3 regions of the Kribbella deserti genome follow, and region 1 is predicted to be linked to each of the others. Evidence: predicted binding sites of a transcription regulator. Region 1 holds the regulator's gene; each other region holds the start of a gene.
What was found. The regulator HrcA, encoded in region 1, represses chaperone genes, less so after heat shock. The targets are predictions, from matches to a motif close to TTGGCACTCGNNNNNNNCGAGTGCCAA.

Region 2: groES (co-chaperone GroES) is a predicted target of HrcA. The motif match lies at 2,813-2,839, and genes of this name have one in related genera.
Region 3: ACFFGN_RS27595 (FmdB family zinc ribbon protein) is a predicted target of HrcA. The motif match lies at 1,932-1,958, and genes of this name have one in related genera.

The regions. Positions count from the first base shown of each region.
Region 1 is NZ_JBHLTC010000001.1:306,095-311,930, forward strand. Features, by position in the region: gene ACFFGN_RS01405 (NCS1 family nucleobase:cation symporter-1) at 1-489, opposite strand, end outside; gene ACFFGN_RS01410 (MBL fold metallo-hydrolase) at 587-1,465, opposite strand; gene ACFFGN_RS01415 (ThuA domain-containing protein) at 1,564-2,217, shown strand; gene ACFFGN_RS01420 (Gfo/Idh/MocA family protein) at 2,214-3,323, shown strand; gene hrcA (heat-inducible transcriptional repressor HrcA) at 3,422-4,441, shown strand; gene dnaJ (molecular chaperone DnaJ) at 4,461-5,600, shown strand; gene ACFFGN_RS01435 (16S rRNA (uracil(1498)-N(3))-methyltransferase) at 5,604-5,836, shown strand, end outside.
Region 2 is NZ_JBHLTC010000040.1:240,924-246,759, reverse strand. Features, by position in the region: gene shbA (RNA polymerase sigma factor ShbA) at 1-479, opposite strand, end outside; gene groL (chaperonin GroEL) at 645-2,264, opposite strand; gene groES (co-chaperone GroES) at 2,377-2,673, opposite strand; gene ACFFGN_RS32450 (peptidoglycan-binding domain-containing protein) at 2,936-3,430, shown strand; gene ACFFGN_RS32445 (peptidoglycan-binding domain-containing protein) at 3,513-3,974, shown strand; gene ACFFGN_RS32440 (class I SAM-dependent methyltransferase) at 4,055-5,227, shown strand.
Region 3 is NZ_JBHLTC010000036.1:168,016-173,851, forward strand. Features, by position in the region: gene ACFFGN_RS27590 (penicillin acylase family protein) at 1-1,795, opposite strand, end outside; gene ACFFGN_RS27595 (FmdB family zinc ribbon protein) at 1,976-2,311, shown strand; gene ACFFGN_RS27600 (RcpC/CpaB family pilus assembly protein) at 2,522-3,205, shown strand; gene mscL (large conductance mechanosensitive channel protein MscL) at 3,329-3,712, shown strand; gene ACFFGN_RS27610 (dihydrofolate reductase family protein) at 3,899-4,492, opposite strand; gene ACFFGN_RS27615 (nuclear transport factor 2 family protein) at 4,663-5,040, opposite strand; gene ACFFGN_RS27620 (helix-turn-helix transcriptional regulator) at 5,767-5,836, shown strand, end outside.

The sequences.
Region 1 (5,836 bases):
GCCGATCCAGCCCTCGCCGGCCAGTTTGCCGACGATGACAAAGATCGCCTGGCCACCGACCCAGGTCTGGATGCCGAACCAGCCGCAGGCGATGAACGCCCGCAGCAGGGCCGGCAAGTTCGCGCCGCGCACGCCGTAGAAGGCCCGCGCGAAAACCGGGAACGGGATGCCGTACTTCGTCCCGGCGTGGCTGTTCAGCAGCAGCGGGACCAGCACGATCAGGTTGCCGAGCGTGATGGTGAGAAAGGCCTGCAGCCAGTTCATGCCGATGGCAACAAGTCCGGCCGCCAGCAGGTACGACGGGATGTTGTGCGCCATCCCCATCCACAGCGCGGCGTAGTTGTACGTCGTCCAGCGGCGCTCGGGTAGTCGCGTCGGGGCCAGTTCGGCGTTGCCGTACGGGCTGCCTTCGAGCACGGCCGGATCGCGCAGTTCGACCCGGCCGTCGGGGTGGGTGATCTGCTCTGCTGATGCTGCCGTGGAAGTCATCGCGCCACCTCGTCCGCCGGTCGTTTCGGACCAACTTGAGGGACGGGTGGCGCCGATGTCAACGAATAACCGGCTACTTCATCAAACGCACGGCTCCTCAGGCCATCGGCAGCGTTCGGCGCACGCCGCCGAGCTGCTCGTAGCCACGCCGTACGGCGGCCGCGAGGTGCTCGGCCGGATAAGGCCATTCGTCATGGCGCAACGCGTACTCGAGGGTGGCTCCGTTGTGGTGCAGGCCGGAGATGTTGTTCGCCACCGAGCCGATCTCGGCCCCTTGGTCGCGCACGAACTCGGCGTCCACCACCGCGCCGTGGCCCGGTACCACCCGGGTAGTTGCCGTCAGCAACCCGACCACCCGGTCGACGGTGTCGGACCAGTCCAGCGGATAGCAGTCGTCGCCGTACGACGGTGGGGCCGACTCCTCGATCAGGTCGCCCATGAACACCACGTCGGCGTCCGGCACCAGGACGACGATGTCGCCGTCGGTATGACCGTTGCCCAGGTGCAGCAACTCCACCCGCCGGTCGCCGAGGTCGATCACCTTCGCGACCGAGAACGTCTGATCGGCCGGAACCAGCGGAGCGGTCGCGATCTGCGCGATGACCTCGGCCGGGATTGCCGGGAAGTCCGGATCGACGCCCGGGTTCTCGGCGTACCGCCGCTGCAGTTCGGGGCCGCGCTCGAGCAGCTGCGCCGCCGCGTTCTCGTGCGAGATGACGGTGGCGCCGGCCGCGGCGAAGACCGAGTTGCCGAAGGTGTGATCGAAGTGCGCGTGCGTGTTCACCGCCCAGCGGACCTCGGCGCCGGGCACAAGCCGCCGGACGTCGGCCAGCAGTTCGGTCGCAAAGGCCTCGGTCGCGTGGGTGTCGACCACCAGCACACCGGCCGAACCCGCGACAACGCCGATGTTCAGGTCCCACTCGGGATAACGGCGGACCCAGCAACGGTCGCCCAGCTCGGTCCAGTTCGAAGTCACCCGAGTGAGCCTAACCGGCCCGTGGGACGACCCTTGAAGGCGGTCAAACGCGCGCTTAGGGTCGGGTGGACTCATCGGACCTCTGTTAGGCGGCTGGCGTGGCTGAACAACGACGCGAACGACGGGCACTGGTGGTCTGGGGCGGCTGGCCCGGGCACAAGCCACAGGAAGCGACCGAGCTGTTCACGCCGTATCTGGAGGAGAACGGATTCACCGTCAAGGTGACCGACGATCTCGACGCGTATCTCGATCTGGACGGTACCGACCTGGTACTGCAGTGCATCAGCATGGGCGAGATTACGGCCGAGCAGTGCAAGGGCCTGGAAACGGCCATTCGTGGCGGGACCGGATTCGCCGGCTGGCACGGCGGCATCGTGGACTCGTTCCGCAACAACACCGACTACCAGTTCATCACCGGCGGGCAGTTCATCTCGCACCCGGGCGGTTTTGTCGATCACGAGATCAAGGTGGTCGCCGACCACCCGATCGTGGCCGGTCTGACCCACTTCGACCTGCGCACCGAGCAGTACTACGTGCACGCCGATCCGACCAACAACGTGCTCGCGACCACCACGTTCCGCGCGCATCCGGACTACCCGTGGATCGAAGGCGCGACGATGCCCGCGGTCTGGACCCGCACCTGGGGACAGGGCCGGATCTTCGTCTGCACACCGGGGCACAGCCTGGAGGACCTGGACGTGCCCGAGGTCCGCACGATCATCGAGCGCGGCCTGCTCTGGGCGAGCCGGTGACCGCCGCGGGCGGCAACACCCGCGTCGGCATCATCGGGACGGGCGTGATCAGCGGGACCTACCTGGACCACCTGGAGGTCCTGCCCGGCGTCGAGGTGGTCGCCGTCGCGGACATCGACCTGGAACGCGCGACCGAGGTGGCGAGCAAGCGCGGCAACCTGCGCGCGATGAGGTCGGAGGACTTACTCACCGACCCGGACGTGGACGTCGTACTCAACCTGACGATCCCCGCCGCGCACGCGCCGGTGGCCCTGGCGGCACTCGAAGCGGGCAAGCACGTGTACGGCGAGAAGCCCCTGGCCGTACGGCGTACCGAGGCGGAGCCGTTGCTGGCGGCCGCCGCGGCGCGGGGCCTTCGCATCGGCTGCGCGCCCGACACCGTGCTCGGCACGGGAATCCAGACCGCCCGGGCGGCGCTGGACCGGGGCGATATCGGCGTACCGACGGCGGCGACGGCGTCGTTCGTCACGCCCGGGCACGAGCGGTGGCATCCCGCGCCCGAGTTCTACTACCAGGACGGCGGAGGGCCGCTGCTCGACATGGGCCCGTACTACCTGACGGCCCTGGTCACCCTGCTCGGACCGGTCGCACGGGTGACGGCCCGGGCCGGGAGCGCCCACGCGGAGCGCACGATCCACACCGGGCCGCGGGCTGGAACGACGTTCGGCGTGGATATCCCGACCCATCTGACCGGTGTGGTGGAACACACGTCGGGCGCGTTGAGCACCGTGTTGATGAGCTTCGACATCTGGGCCAGCCGGATGCCCCGGATCGAGATCTACGGCACCCAGGGCACCCTGGCGGTCCCGGACCCGAACAACTTCGACGGCGAGGTCGAACTCTGGTCACCCCAGGCGGGCGAGTGGCGCGCACTCGATGTCGCGGGCGGCTACGCGGGCGCGGGCCGAGGCGTCGGGCTGGCCGACATGGCCCGCGCGATCCGGACCGGTGAGCCGCATCGCGCGAGCGGATCGCTGGCGTTCCACGTGCTCGACGTGATGGAGTCACTGCTCGAAGCCGCCGAACGCGATCAGCCGGTCCAGGTACTCAGTACGGTCGAGCGCCCGGCAGCCGTACCGCTGGGTGCCTCCCCGGATCAGGCCTGACACCGGACCTCAAGCCTGGCGGCGCGCGATTCGTGGGTGGCTCGGTAGACTGGCACTCGTAAGTCGGGAGTGCCAAGACGAGAGGTGGTGCAAGTCGCGTGCTGGACGAACGCAAGCTGGACGTGCTCCGGGCCATCGTCGAGGACTATGTGGCCACCCATGAACCGGTCGGCTCGAAGACGCTGGTCGACCGGCACAATCTGGGTGTCTCCCCGGCGACGGTCCGCAACGACATGGCCGCGCTGGAGGAGGAGGGGTACATCACCCAGCCGCACACCAGCGCGGGCCGGATTCCGACCGACGCCGGCTACCGGTTGTTCGTCGACAAACTGAGTACGGTCAAACCGCTGTCCGGCGCGGAGAAGAAGGCGATCTCCACCTTCCTGGCCGGTGCAGTGGACCTGGACGATGTGGTCCGCCGGACCGTGCGCCTGCTGGCGCAGATCACCCGGCAGGTCGCGATCGTGCAGTATCCGACCCTGACCCGCTCGACCGTGCGGCACATCGAGGTGGTGACGATGTCGCCGCGGCGGTTGCTGCTGGTGCTGATCACCAGCACCGGCCGGGTCGAGCAGCGCATCGTGGAAACCCTCGAGGACGTCTCCGACCAGCTTGTCGTCGACCTGCGCAGCAAGCTGAACGCGGCGCTCACCGGCCAGCGGCTGACCGACGCCGCGACCACGCTCGCGGGCCTGCCGGACAGCTTCGGGCCGGGCGACCGGCCGCTGGTGGCCGCGATCGTGACCACGCTGATGGAGGCGTTCACGGTCGAGGGCGAGCACCGGATCGCGGTCGGCGGGGCGGCCAACCTGACCCGGTACGGCGACGACTTCGAGCGCAACGTGAAGCCGGTGCTGGAGGCGCTCGAGGAGCACGTGATCCTGCTCAAGCTGCTGGGTGAGGCGACCCATCCGCAGACCCTCACGGTGCGGATCGGCCACGAGAATCCGTACGAGGAGCTCGCCACCACCTCGGTGGTCGCGGCCGGGTACGGCTCGAGGTCGGAGACGCTGGCCACCCTCGGCATCGTCGGCCCGACACACATGGACTATCCGAGCACGATGGGAGCGGTGCGAGCCGTCGCCCGGTATGTCAGCCAGATCCTGGCCGACTCATGACCCCCTTGGAAACAGGAGTATGAGCACCGACTACTACGCGGTCCTCGGCGTCAGCCGGGACGCTTCCGCCGACGACATCAAGAAGGCGTACCGCAAGCTCGCCCGGCAGTACCACCCGGACGTGAACGACTCCGAGGACGCGCACGACAAGTTCCAGGAGATCGGCCGCGCCTTCCAGGTGCTCAGCGACCCGCAGAAGAAGCAGGTCTACGACCTCGGCGGCGACCCGCTCGGCAGTGGCGGTGGCGCCGGCGGTGGTTTCGGCCAGGCCTTCACCTTCACCGACATCATGGACGCGTTCTTCGGCCAGGGTGGTGGCGCCGCCAACCGTGGCCCGCGCCCGCGGATGCGCCGGGGCCAGGACGCGCTGATCCCGCTGCGCATCGATCTGGCCGAGGCGGCCTTCGGTACCACCCGTGAGCTGAAGATCGACACCGCCGTGGTGTGCCCGACCTGTACCGGTTCGGGCGCCGCGGCCGGTTCCAAGCCGGTCACCTGCGAGATCTGCCACGGCCGCGGCGAGGTGACGCACACGCAGCGCTCGTTCCTCGGCGAGGTGCGCACGATGCGCCCCTGCCCGGCCTGCCGCGGTTTCGGTACGACGATTCCGAACCCGTGTGTCGAGTGTTCCGGTGACGGCCGGGTCCGCTCGCGCCGCTCGGTCACGGTCAAGATCCCCGCGGGCGTCGACTCCGGCACCCGGGTCCAGCTGTCCGGCCAGGGTGAGGTCGGCCCTGGCGGCGGTCCGGCCGGCGATCTGTACGTCGAGATCGAGGTCGAGCAGCACGAGATCTTCACCCGGCACGGCGACAGCCTGCACTGCTCGGTCACGCTGCCGATGACGGCCGCCGCTCTCGGTACGACGATCGACCTGCCGACGCTGGAAGGCGAGCCGACTCCGCTCGAGATCAAGCCCGGCACCCAGTCCGGGACGGCGTTCACGCTCACCGCCCGGGGAGTTCCGCGCCTGCGGCACGCGGGTCGCGGCGACCTGATCGTGGAGGTACTGGTCGAGACCCCGACCAAGCTGGACGACGCCCAGGTCGACCTGCTGCGCAAGCTGGCCGAGGCCCGCGGCGAGGAGCGCCCGCTGGGCCAGATCCAGGCCGCGCACAAGGGTGTCTTCGGCCGGTTGCGCGACGCCTTCGGTTCACACTGACGCATGGGCCTCGCGGTATTCCACCTGGACGACCTGTCCGGCGATCAACTCACGCTCGGCGGTAGCGAAGGGCATCACGCGGCCGTCGTACGGCGGATCGCGGCGGGCGAGCGTGTCCGGCTGAGCGACGGCCGGGGCGCAGTCGCCGAAGGCCCGGTGGTGTCGGCGTCGAAGGCCGGCCTGGTCGTCGCTGTCGAGAGCCGCACGACAGTGGAACCGCCCGCGCCGCGCCTGGT
Region 2 (5,836 bases), on a different contig from region 1:
ATCCCCGCGACAACCCGGAGCAGCAGGATCTCCCGCAACTTGTCCGGCAGACGGTCCATCAAAGCGACCGCGTGCTGAACCTCCGAGTGCCGTACTGCGTGTTCCTCCGGCGTCGGCGACTCGTCCGCCCCGTCCGGTACATCGGACGTGGACAGATCGGCCACCGCGAACGCGCGCTGCGCGTCGGCGACCTTGCGGGCCGCGATGCCGTACACAAACGCCTCGAACGGCCGGCCTTCGTCGCGGTACCGGTTCAGCGCGCCGAAAACGGCGACGCAGACCTCCTGGGCGACATCGTCGACCATGTCGGCACCACCCGGGTAGGTCCACAACCGGGAGCGCACGTAGCGATGGGCCACCGCGCGGACGCGAGTGAGCAGATCGTTCAATGCGGTTCCGTCGCCCGCGCTGGCCAGCGCGGCGAGGTCGCGAAGCTCCACCCGGTCCTGCAATTGCGGCGTGGTGTGAACGTCGGTCACATCGCCCCCTCGTATCAGACCGGCCCAGCTCGAAGAATGGTACGGCGGCCGATCCCGATTGACCAGTGGCAATCGGTGATCGGCCGCCGCAAGTTTTCACTGCGCGTGACCGCGCCCGAAGGTACTGCTGAGTGGCCCTTTAACCGGTCAGGAACCGGTCAAAGGTCAGTGACCGTGGCCGTGCCCGTGACCGGCGCCCGCGGGCTCCTCTTCCTCGGGCTTGTCCACGACCAGCGTCTCGGTCGTCAGCAGCAGCGCCGCGATCGAGCCCGCGTTGGCGAGCGCGGACCGGGTCACCTTGACCGGGTCCAGCACGCCGGAGCCGAGCAGGTCGCCGTACTCACCGGTGGCGGCGTTGAAACCGCTGCCCGGCTCGAGCTCGGCAACCTTGGCGACGACGACGTAACCCTCGTAGCCACCGTTCTCCGCGATCCAGCGCAGCGGCTCGACAACGGCCTTGGCGACGATCTTGACGCCGGAGAGCTCGTCGCCCTCCAGGCCGAGGCCGTCGGCCAGCACGCGGGAGGCGTGCACGAGAGCGGAGCCACCACCGGCGACGATGCCCTCTTCGATCGCCGCACGGGTCGCCGAGACGGCGTCCTCGATGCGGTGCTTCTTCTCCTTCAGCTCGACCTCAGTGGCCGCGCCGACCTTGATCACGCAGACGCCACCGGCCAGCTTGGCCAGGCGCTCCTGCAGCTTCTCGCGGTCCCAGTCGGAGTCCGTGCGCTCGATCTCGGCCTTGATCTGGTTCACCCGGGCCTCGACGGCCTCCGACGAGCCGGCTCCCTCGACGACCGTGGTGTTGTCCTTGCTCACCACGATGCGACGGGCGGTACCGAGCACGTCCAGGTCGACCTGGTCCAGCTTGAGCCCGACCTCGGGCGCGATCACCTGGGCACCGGTGAGGGCGGCCAGGTCCTCCAGCATCGCCTTGCGGCGGTCACCGAAGCCCGGCGCCTTGACGGCGACGGAGGTGAAGTTGCCGCGGATCTTGTTCACGACCAGGGTCGACAGGGCTTCGCCCTCGACGTCCTCGGCGATGATCAGCAGCGTCTTGCCGGACTGCACGACCTTCTCCAGCAGCGGCAGCAGGTCCGCGACAGCGGAGATCTTGCCCTGGTGGATCAGGATGTACGGGTTCTCCAGCACCGCTTCGCCGGCCTCGGCGTCGGTGATGAAGTAGGGCGAGATGAAGCCCTTGTCGAACTGCATACCCTCGGTGAACTCGAGCTCGGTGCCGAAGGTGTTCGACTCCTCGACGGTGATGACACCGTCCTTGCCGACCTTGTCGAAGGCGTCCGCGATCAGGCCGCCGATTTCGGCGTCCCGGGCGGAGATGGTGGCGACGTGGGCCATGTCGGCCTTGTCGTCCACGGCGCGGGCGGTCTCGACCAGCTTGGCCGAAACGGCCTCGACGGCGGCCTCGATGCCCTTCTTCAGGCCCATCGGGTTCGCACCGGCGGCGACGACCCGCAGGCCCTCGTGCACCAGCGCCTGCGCCAGCACGGTCGCCGTGGTGGTGCCGTCACCGGCGATGTCGTTGGTCTTGGTGGCGACCTCCTTGCACAGCTGCGCACCAAGGTTCTCGAACGGGTTGTCCAGCTCGACCTCACGCGCGACGGTGACACCGTCGTTGGTGATGGTCGGGGCACCCCACTTCTTGTCCAGCACGACGTAGCGGCCCTTCGGCCCCAGCGTCACCTTCACCGTGTTCGCGAGCGCGTCGACGCCGCGCTCCAGCGCGCGCCGGGCGTTCTCGTCGAACTCGAGGATCTTCGGCATAGGAAACTCTGTCCCTCTCTGAATTCTTTTTCCGGTTCGCAGTTCCTAACCGACTCCGCTCCGGGGCCGGCGTACGGCCGCCGGAGCGGTGTCAGTCAGGAACTGCGGATCGTCACTTGGAGACGATGGCGAGGATGTCGCGGGCGCCCAGGATCAGGTAGTCCTGGCCGTCGTACTTGACCTCGGTGCCGCCGTACTTGGAGTAGATGACCTTGTCGCCGACGGCGACGTCCAGGGGAACCCGGTTGCCGTTGTCGTCGATGCGACCCGGACCGATGGCGAGGACCTCGCCCTCCTGCGGCTTCTCCTTGGCGGTGTCCGGGATCACCAGGCCGGACTTCGTGGTCTGCTCGGCTTCGAGCGGCGCAACGAGGATACGGTCCTCGAGCGGCTTGATCGTGACCGACACTTGCTGACCTCCACGGTCGAGTTCTATGTGTGGCTTTTATGTCTTGGTTAGACCGTCGTCACCGCCGTCGCGGGGGTCGGAGACAGCTGGTCGCTGGCACCCTCGGGTAGAGAGTGCCAACACCGAATCTAGGCCGCGATTAGCACTCGGTCAACTCGAGTGCCAAGAAACTCGCCGCGATTCGCAACAACCAAGTGGTACCCGGGCGGCGTCTGACAACCAAAGACCCGACCACCGGGCCGTTCATCCTCGGGAGACCACCATGTTCGTCCGACTCACTTCCGCCTGCGCGACCGTCGTACTGGCCGTCACCGCGCTCGCCGCGACCGGCACCGCCGCCACGGCGGCACCCAGCCCGAAGGCCGAGGCCGCGCTCGAGCAATGCGGGCTGGCCGCCTTCAAGCACACGGCCAACAACTGGTACGGGCACATTCCCGTGCAGTGGGAGACCAACAACCAGACCAACTGCAACCTCAAGCTCGGGGATCTCCCGCAGCGCGACCCCTCCACGCCGTTCGGTGACCCGGCCGGCGCGATCAAGGCGCTGCAGCGCAACCTCAACTACTGCTACCGGGCCGGCCTGACGATCGACGGCAAGTACGGCGCGCGCACGTTCGCCGCCGTGAAGGAGGCCCAGCGGCGCCACGGCCTGACCGTCGACGGCGTTTACGGCCCGCGCACGCTCGCCGGAATGAACTGGCGCCTCTACAACTCGTACAGCAAGACCTGGAGCCAGAAGTGTTACAGCCCGTTCTGATTTCGGGCCGGGTTCCAACCTCTGGGCGCTCGCTGACGTCGTAGAGGTCGTACTGCCATCTACTTGGGGAGGAACCATCATCATGGGGATCACACGTAAGGCCGGCGCCACCGCTCTCGCGCTCGCCGCTCTCGGCACCGCGCTCACCGTGGCCACACCCGCCAACGCGGCCACGCCCACCGCGGCCACGCCGAACTGCACCAAGCTGAAGTCCACGAACCTCGGCAACGGATGGTTCCTGAACACGCCCGGCTACGACGCCCCCAAGGGCTCGTCGTCGTTCAACTGCTACCTGGAACTGGGCGACCGCAACGGCGCCGTGCTCTGGCTGCAGAAGACCATCGCCTATTGCTACGACGACGGCGACATCGTCGAGGACGGCATCTACGGGCCGCTGACGCGCGACAAGGTCAAGGCGGTCCAGAGGCACGGGGGCGCGCCGCAGACCGGTATCTACGGTCCGATCACGCGCAAGTCCATGCAGTGGCGCCTCTACAACGTGAACACCAAGCGGTACAGCGAGCTCTGCTACAAGGTTCGCTGATCCAGCCCCGGCGCCCGCGGGCGTCGAGGCTGGGTGACACCGGCGCTGGGTGGTGCCGGCAGGGCAGGCAGACTGACGGGGTGAACCCCGAGTCGATCCTGTCGCTGCAGGCGCCACCCGGCGCCGAGGTGCTTTCCGAGGCCTGCGCGCTCTTCTCGCCGGGTTCAGAGCTGGCCCTCGTCGCCAAGCTGCGCAAGCGGTACGACGCCACCCTGGTGACCGCCGCGGTAACGCAGGCGTCGCTGCGCCATCGGGCCGCCGCCAAGTTCGGGCCGGCCGACGCCGCCCGGATGTACTTCACGCCCGACGGCCTCGAACAGGCCACCCGTACGACCGTGGGCGTCCACCGCGCTCAGCGGCTCGCCTCGGCACTACCCGGCGCAAGCGTCGTCGACCTCGGCTGCGGCATCGGCGGCGACTTGATCGCGATGGCCCGCGCGGGCCTGCTCGTCACCGGAGTCGAACGCGACGAGGCCACCGCCGAAGCCGCCCGGGCCAACCTCACCACTCTCGGCCTGCCTGGCACGGTCATCACCGGCGAGGTGGAGGCGACCGACCTCACGCCGTACGACGCGGTCTTCGCCGATCCGGCCCGCCGATCCGAAGGGCGACGCCTGTTCGACCCGAACGCGTATTCGCCGCCTTGGTCGTTCGTGACGGCCCTGCTCGAAGGCACGGCCTGCGTGAAGCTCGCGCCGGGTATCCCGCACGAGGCGGTTCCCGAAGGCGTCGAGGCCGAGTGGGTGAGTGACGCGGGCGAGGTCAAGGAAGCCGCCCTCTGGTCGGGTCGACTGTCCTCGGGCGTTCCGCGCCGAGCCACCCTCTTGGGCCTGTCCAGTGGTGTCGTGACGGTGACGGAGGCTCCGGAGGCGGAGGTAGGCCCGGTCGGGCGGTACATCTACGAGCCGGACGGCGCGGTGATCCGGGCAGGCCTCGTCACCGCCGTCGCCGAAGCAGTTGGTGGCCACTTACTGGATCCGCGGATCGCCTACGTGACGGGCGATACGTACGCCCCGACGCCACTGGCTTCCACGTACGAAGTCCTGGGTGAGGTCCCGTACAAGGAGAAGGCCCTGCGCGCGTGGATCCGGGCCGAGGGAATCGGCACGCTGGAGATCAAAAAGCGCGGCATCGACGTGGATCCAGCCCAGCTCCGCCGCAAACTGACCCCCAAGGGTCCGGCCTCCGCCACCCTCATCATCACCCGCATAGGCCGAGACGCCGTCGCCTACACCTGCCACCGCCTCCCCTAGCGCCTCCCGTTGAGTCTGCCGCCGCGTGGGCCACTGGTCGCGTGGCCAGTGGCGCGCTCGACCTGGTGAGGTCAGGCGGCGCTTCGCGTGGCCAGGCGCTACGGCGCGGTCGCTCGGCACCGGGCAACTCGCGACGATCCGTTTTGTCGGTGGTGACAGGCATGCTGACCTGCAGCCGATCCCCGATGACCCAGCGAAGGGCGCGGACGTGCCGCCACTGACCTCACCCAGGTCATTTGCTCGAGCGGGCGCGCCAAGCTCAACAGCAAGCCGTCCCAGTTGACTTTCGACTCTATTCGAATGTATGTTCGAGTCATGAGCGAGTGGCCGTCCGACCAGCCGATGGGCGAGGTGCTGCGTCCGTTGCCGCGACCGGGCGGTCACTCGCCACTAATACCTCCGCCCGCCTCGGCCGGAACAGCGCAGCCGCTCGTGCGCCCGGCCGTCGAGGCGCCGGCGGACACGGTCCTGGTGGCGCCCAAGGCCGTGTCCGCCCGCGCGCTGCCCAGCCCATCCACCGCCTACGGCCCAGGCACTGCAACGCGATCGCGGTCAGGCGTTCGCGCAGTGGACTCGACGGTGGGGTTGCCGCCGAGCCCGGTGGTGGGC
Region 3 (5,836 bases), on a different contig from region 1:
GCTTGCCCCCGGACTTGATCCGGTCGAGGATCTGCTGCGAGCGGTAGCCGTAGTCCCAGTTACCGCCGAGGCGGCGCGGATAGTCCTGCGGTACGACGGCCTGGTTCGCCGTGACGATGATGCCGTCGGCCGGGTCGAACTCCGTCGGCAGTTCCTCGAACGGCAGGTAGCTCTTCCAGTCGTAGTTCGGGTCCCAGCCGAGCGACGGCCAGTCGCCGGGCACCGAACCGCCGTCACCCTTGCCGCGGACCGGGATCTTGCCAGGCGCCTGGTAACCGATGTGGCCTTCGCGGTCGGCGTACACGAGGTTCTGCGCGGGGGCTTCGAAGAGCTTCGCGGCGGCCCGGAACTCGGTCCAGTTCTTGGCCTTGTTGAACCCGAAGATGGCGTCCGCGGAACGGCCCGGCGTCAGCGCGGTCCAGCGCAGCGCGACGCCGTACGTCTCGGTGCCGAAGCGCTGCGCCTTGCCCTTGCCGAACTCGGTCGACAGCTGGCCGGTCTCGCGCGCGTCGGTGGAGATGTCCGAGATGAGCGGGCCGTGCTTGGTCACCCGGACGGTGATCTTCTCCGGTTCGTCCCGGCCGGCCACCTTGAACGTCTCGGTCCGGACCTCCTCGAACGGCACGACCTTGCCGTTGTACTGGGTGCCGTTGGTGCGGACCTTCTCCAGGAACAGGTCGGTCACGTCCGGGTCGAGGTTGGTGAGACCCCAGGCGATGTTGTTGTTGTGGCCGATCACCACGCCGGGCACGCCCGCGAAGCCGAAACCGCTCACCTCGAACGGGCACTCCGCCTTGATCGTGCGGCAGTGCAGCCCGACCTGGGACCACACGCCGGGCATCGTCGCGCCCAGGTGCGGGTCGTTGGCCAGCAGCGGTTTGCCGGTGGTGGTGTGGTCACCGGAAACGACCCAGGAGTTCGAGCCGATGCCGTCGCCCTTGCCGAGCAGATCCGGCAGGGACTTGGTGATCTTGTCGATCCGGTCCAGCGACTTCGTGAGGTTCTGGTCGTCCAGCGACTTGCGCAGGGCCGGATCGAGCGCGCCGCGGCGGCTGGTGTTGACCGGCGGCTTCGCGTTCACGAACTTACCGTTGCTGACGTTGCCCGCCTCGACGATCGGCGCGTTCCGCTCGAACGGGTACGGCGGGTAGAGCTTGTTGATCTGCGGCAGCGACAGGATCGTCGCCATCCGCGTCCGGGCGATCTCGTCGTCCATATTGCCGGCCAGGTCCCAGGCCATCGCCTTCAGCCAGGCGAGCGAGTCCGCCGCGGTCCACGGCGCCGGGGTGTACTTCTCGCCCTTGAGGCTCAGTACGGCGTACTCCAGGGAGACGCCGGAGCCCTGGTTCTGCTTGAGATAGGCGTTGACGCCCTGCGCGTAGTCCTCCAGGTAGGCCCGCGTCGTCGGCTGCAGCAGCTTCAGCTCGCGCTCGGCCACCCGGCGCCAGCCGAGCGTCCGGACGAACTTGTCGGTGTCGAGCGCTTCCGGGCCGACCAACTCCGACAACCGGCCGGCCGTCACGTGGCGGCGGAAGTCCATCTCGAAGAACCGGTCCTGGGCGTGCACGTAGCCCTGCGCGGCGAACAGATCACCGGCCTTGTCGGCGTAGATCTGCGGAATGCCGTTGGCATCGCGAACCACCTCGACATCGGCGTCGAGCCCGGGCAGCTCGGCCGAGCCGTCGTACGACGGGAACGAGTGGCGGACAACGAAGACGCCGGTACCGGCGATCACCACCAGCAAGATGGCAAGCGCGATACCGCTGATGACTGAGAGTCGGAACAGGCGGCGCACGGACCCAACCGTAGAGACAACGCCGGTCACACCCCAAATGGACCCGTCCGATCAGCCCTCCGGGCGTGGCGCCCCACCGGCCTTTTACGGCTGGCTGGGCGCTCAGATTGGAATAGTTCGCCTCCGTGGCGCATTATTAGCAGTCGAGTAGTAGGAGTGCCAGGCCTGAAGGGGATCGACGTGCCGACGTACCAGTACCAGTGCACCGACTGCGGGACCAACCTCGAGGTGCGCCAAAGCTTCTCCGATGACGCACTGACCGTGTGCCCGGAGTGCAGCGGAGTGCTGCGCAAGGTCTTCAACGCAGTGGGCGTGGTCTTCAAGGGCTCCGGCTTCTACCGCAACGACAGCCGCAACACCACCAAGTCCTCCACCGTGCCCGCGGCCAAGTCCGACTCCGCGAGCAGCACGAAGAGCACCTCCAGCGACTCGTCTTCTTCTTCGTCTTCCTCGTCGAGCTCGACCAGCGGCTCCGCCAGCAGCTCCACCTCCGGCAAGTCCTCCTCCGCCGCGTAAATCTCGCGGCCGTCTCGTCGGCCGGCCGCCTCCCTGGGTGGCGCCTCCGCGGGGTTGACTGGTCCACGGCCGTCGCCGCGCCGGTGCTGCCATGCGGGTGCATCTTGTGGTCGCGTTGGTTCTGTGGTCGCGTTGTGACGGCTGAACTGGTTCGGAATCGGTCTGTGGATAAGTCCGAAACAGCTCGGCCAGGCTCGTAACTTCTCCGGCATGAGCCGATCCGAACCTCTCAGGCACCGCTTACTGCGGGCCGCCCGCTGGCATCGACGGCCGCTCGCCGCGGTCGCCGCCGCCCTTGGCGTGTACCTCGCCCTGACCGCCCTCGCCCCCGAGCCGCCTCCGACCGTCCAGGTCCTCGCGGCCGCCCGCGACCTGCCTGGCGGCGGCCAACCCCTGCCCGCGGACATCCGGGCAATCGCGATCCCTCCAGTGCTGGTGCCGGCCGGAGCCCTCAAACCCGGAACCACCACCCGCCGTACGCTCGCCGCCCCGATCCGGGCCGGCGAGATCCTCACCGACGCCCGATTCGTCTCACCCGCGCTGGTACGACGTACCGGCCCGGGCCTCGTCGCCTACCCGATCCGCTTCGACGACGCCGAGGTGGTCGGCCTACTCCGAGTCGGCGACCACATAGACCTGTACGCCGCCACCAGCACAACCTCCCCCACCGCCACCCGAATAGCCACCAACCTCCAGGTCATCGCCCTCCCCCGCGGCGGGGCGTCCGCATCGGGCGGGATCTCCGCAGCGGGCGAGACATCCAGGGCCGGCGGCACGTCCGGTCGCGCGGGCGGCCTGGTAGTGGTCGCACTCAAATCGGAAGCCGCGAGCCGCCTCGCGCAGGCCGCAACCAACTCCCGCCTAACGTTCGCACTCTCACCGCTGACCGGATGACAGCGCGGGCGGTCGCCGGGGTGAGGGACGGCGCGGTTGCTCGCCGGAGGGGGCGCGAACCACTAACTTCATCGGTTAGCGAACGAGGGTCAGCCGGACCCTCGCCGGTGGAGGCAAACAGTCATGATCAAAGGCTTCAAAGAGTTCATCATGCGCGGCAACGTCGTCGACCTCGCGGTCGCGGTTGTCATCGGCGCCGCGTTCGGCAAGATCGTCACGGCGCTGGTCGACGGTCTGATCACCCCGCTGATCGCCGCCATCTTCGGTCAGCCGGACGTGACCAAGGTCGGAAACTTCACGATCAACGGGGCGGAGTTCTCGATCGGCCTGATCCTGCAGGAGATCATCAACTTCCTGTTCGTGGCCGCCGCGATCTACTTCCTGATCGTGATGCCCCTCAACAAGCTCAACGAACGCCGCCGGCGCAACATCGAGCCCGAGCCGGAGACCCTCACCACCGACCAGCAGCTCCTCACCGAAATCCGCGACGCCCTCCGCACCCGCTGAACCACGCCACAGCCTCCGCTTTCGGACCAGCTGCCGCCACACCGCAGTCCAGTCCGACCAGATCGGCAAACCTGCCGCCACGGCGGTTCGGTGCCGGCCGTCGGTTCGGTGCGGCCGGCGGATTGGTGCGGCCCCGCGCGTGCCGTGCCGTCAGGCTGGCAGTGGTCGCGGGGCCGAGCCTGCGGACTAGTTCGGGTAGGTGACCTGGTAGGTGAGGTGGGTGACGCCTTGGCTTTCGATGACCTCGGGTGTTTCGAGGGTGATCGGCGTTTCGGCGAGGTTGGCGAAGTAGGGCACGCCCTGCCCCAGCACAACCGGGACCAGGTTGATGTGGACGGCGTCGAGAAGGCGCGCCTCAAGGCATTGGCGCACCATGTCGGGAGTCGCCACGCCCACGATCTTGTCGCCGGCAATGGCCTTCGCCTGAGCTACGGCGCTCTTGATGCCATCGGTGACGAAGACGAAGTTCTTGTTGTCGCGCCATTCCGAAGGCGGCTCGTGGGTGAGTACGACGACCGGTACGCCCATCGGGTGCTGACCACCCCAGCCCTTCGCCAAGTCGAAGTTGCGTCGGCCGGTCAGCAGCGCACCCACGCCGCTGAGCGCGTCACGCAACATGTCAGCACTTGGCGCCGGTGCCTGGAAGGAGAAACCCGGCGTAGCGGTCGGTACCTCGACATCGCCGCCGAAGAACCACCCTGCCACCGGTTCGATCGAGTCGTCCGGACGTGCAACGAACCCGTCGAGCGACATGGACATGTCGGCGATCACCTTGGACATCTCGTACTCCCTTTAGTCGTTGGTTCCTGGTGCCACCACCTTCCCGCCGCCTACCCCGCAAGACATCTGCCACCTGGCCGACTCCGCCCACCCACCTGGCCAAACCGCCCGGGCTAAATGACGACGAACCACCGGCGCTAGGCAGGTCCGGCTGAGGCAGAGTCACCACGCTAGGCAAGGTTGGCAGGGGTTCGTTGGCGGGCGTATTGGAGGTTTACGAGGGACCAGAGTTCGTAGCGGCGGATGGCTACTAGGGCGGAGGGGATGACGCCGGAGTGGCTTTGGCCTCGGTACCAGGCAGCCTGGGTTTGGAGGCCTGCGGCGACTGCGAGGTGGTGGTCGGCGTGCAGGTCGACCACCTTCCAGTCCAGGTAGCGGATCGCGAGGTCGCCCGAGGCGTGGCGGTCCAGCCATTGCGGTTTGTCCAGTACGTAGCCGTTCGGGCCGTCGCCGCGGAAATCGTCAGCCAGGAGTTTCCGCAGCGCCCGTACGTCTCCGGCCGACTCGGCCTGGATCCAGCGCCGGAGTAGGGCTTCGAAGGTCTCCACGCATCGACGGTGGCACGGCCTGTAACGACGTACATCGGCCAGCTGGCTGATGTACGTCTCGATGGCAGACTGAGCCTCGCGATGACGACTACTGAGGACCCGGGATTCCAGCCGGCTGACGAACAGGGCGGCTCGATCCGGCCTGCCGGCACAGTCACCTTCCTACTGACTGACACCCCTACCGCCGACTTCGGGCGCGCCGAGTCCGGGACGTCTGAGAGCAGCAGCCGGGCCGGGTTCGTGACGGCTGAGGGTGGGGATGGCGTGGGGCGGCCGATGGTCAGGGCGTTTGAGTCGCCCGGGGCGGCGCTGGCTGCTGCTGCCGAGTTGCGGGCCACCGGGTTACAGGACGTCGGGATGGGCGTGGGGCTGCGGATCGCGGTGCATGCAGGGGAAGCGCATGTTGATGGTGCTGGGCGGTATAGCGGTGAGGCGCTTCGCAGGTGCCAGTACTTGTGGGAGATCGCTAATCCGGGTCAGACGCTTATATCGGCTACTGCCTTGCCTGATGGTCTACTGCCCGATGGGCTGGTTTTGAAGGACCTTGGGCTGCATCGGCTTCGCGACCTGGCGGCACCACTTCGGATCTGGCAGCTGTGCATCACTGAGTCAGACAGCCAGACTGACGATGAACCGACTACACCCGAGCCAAGCCACCACCCGACGACCAGTCACGCGGCAAACGCCCGCGGGCCGAGAGGGCGAGTGGGGAGTGCGCTGGATTGGGTGGCGCATAACTTGCCGGTTCAGCTGACGGGGTTTGTGGGGCGCGAGGCGGAGTTGGCCGCGCTTAAAG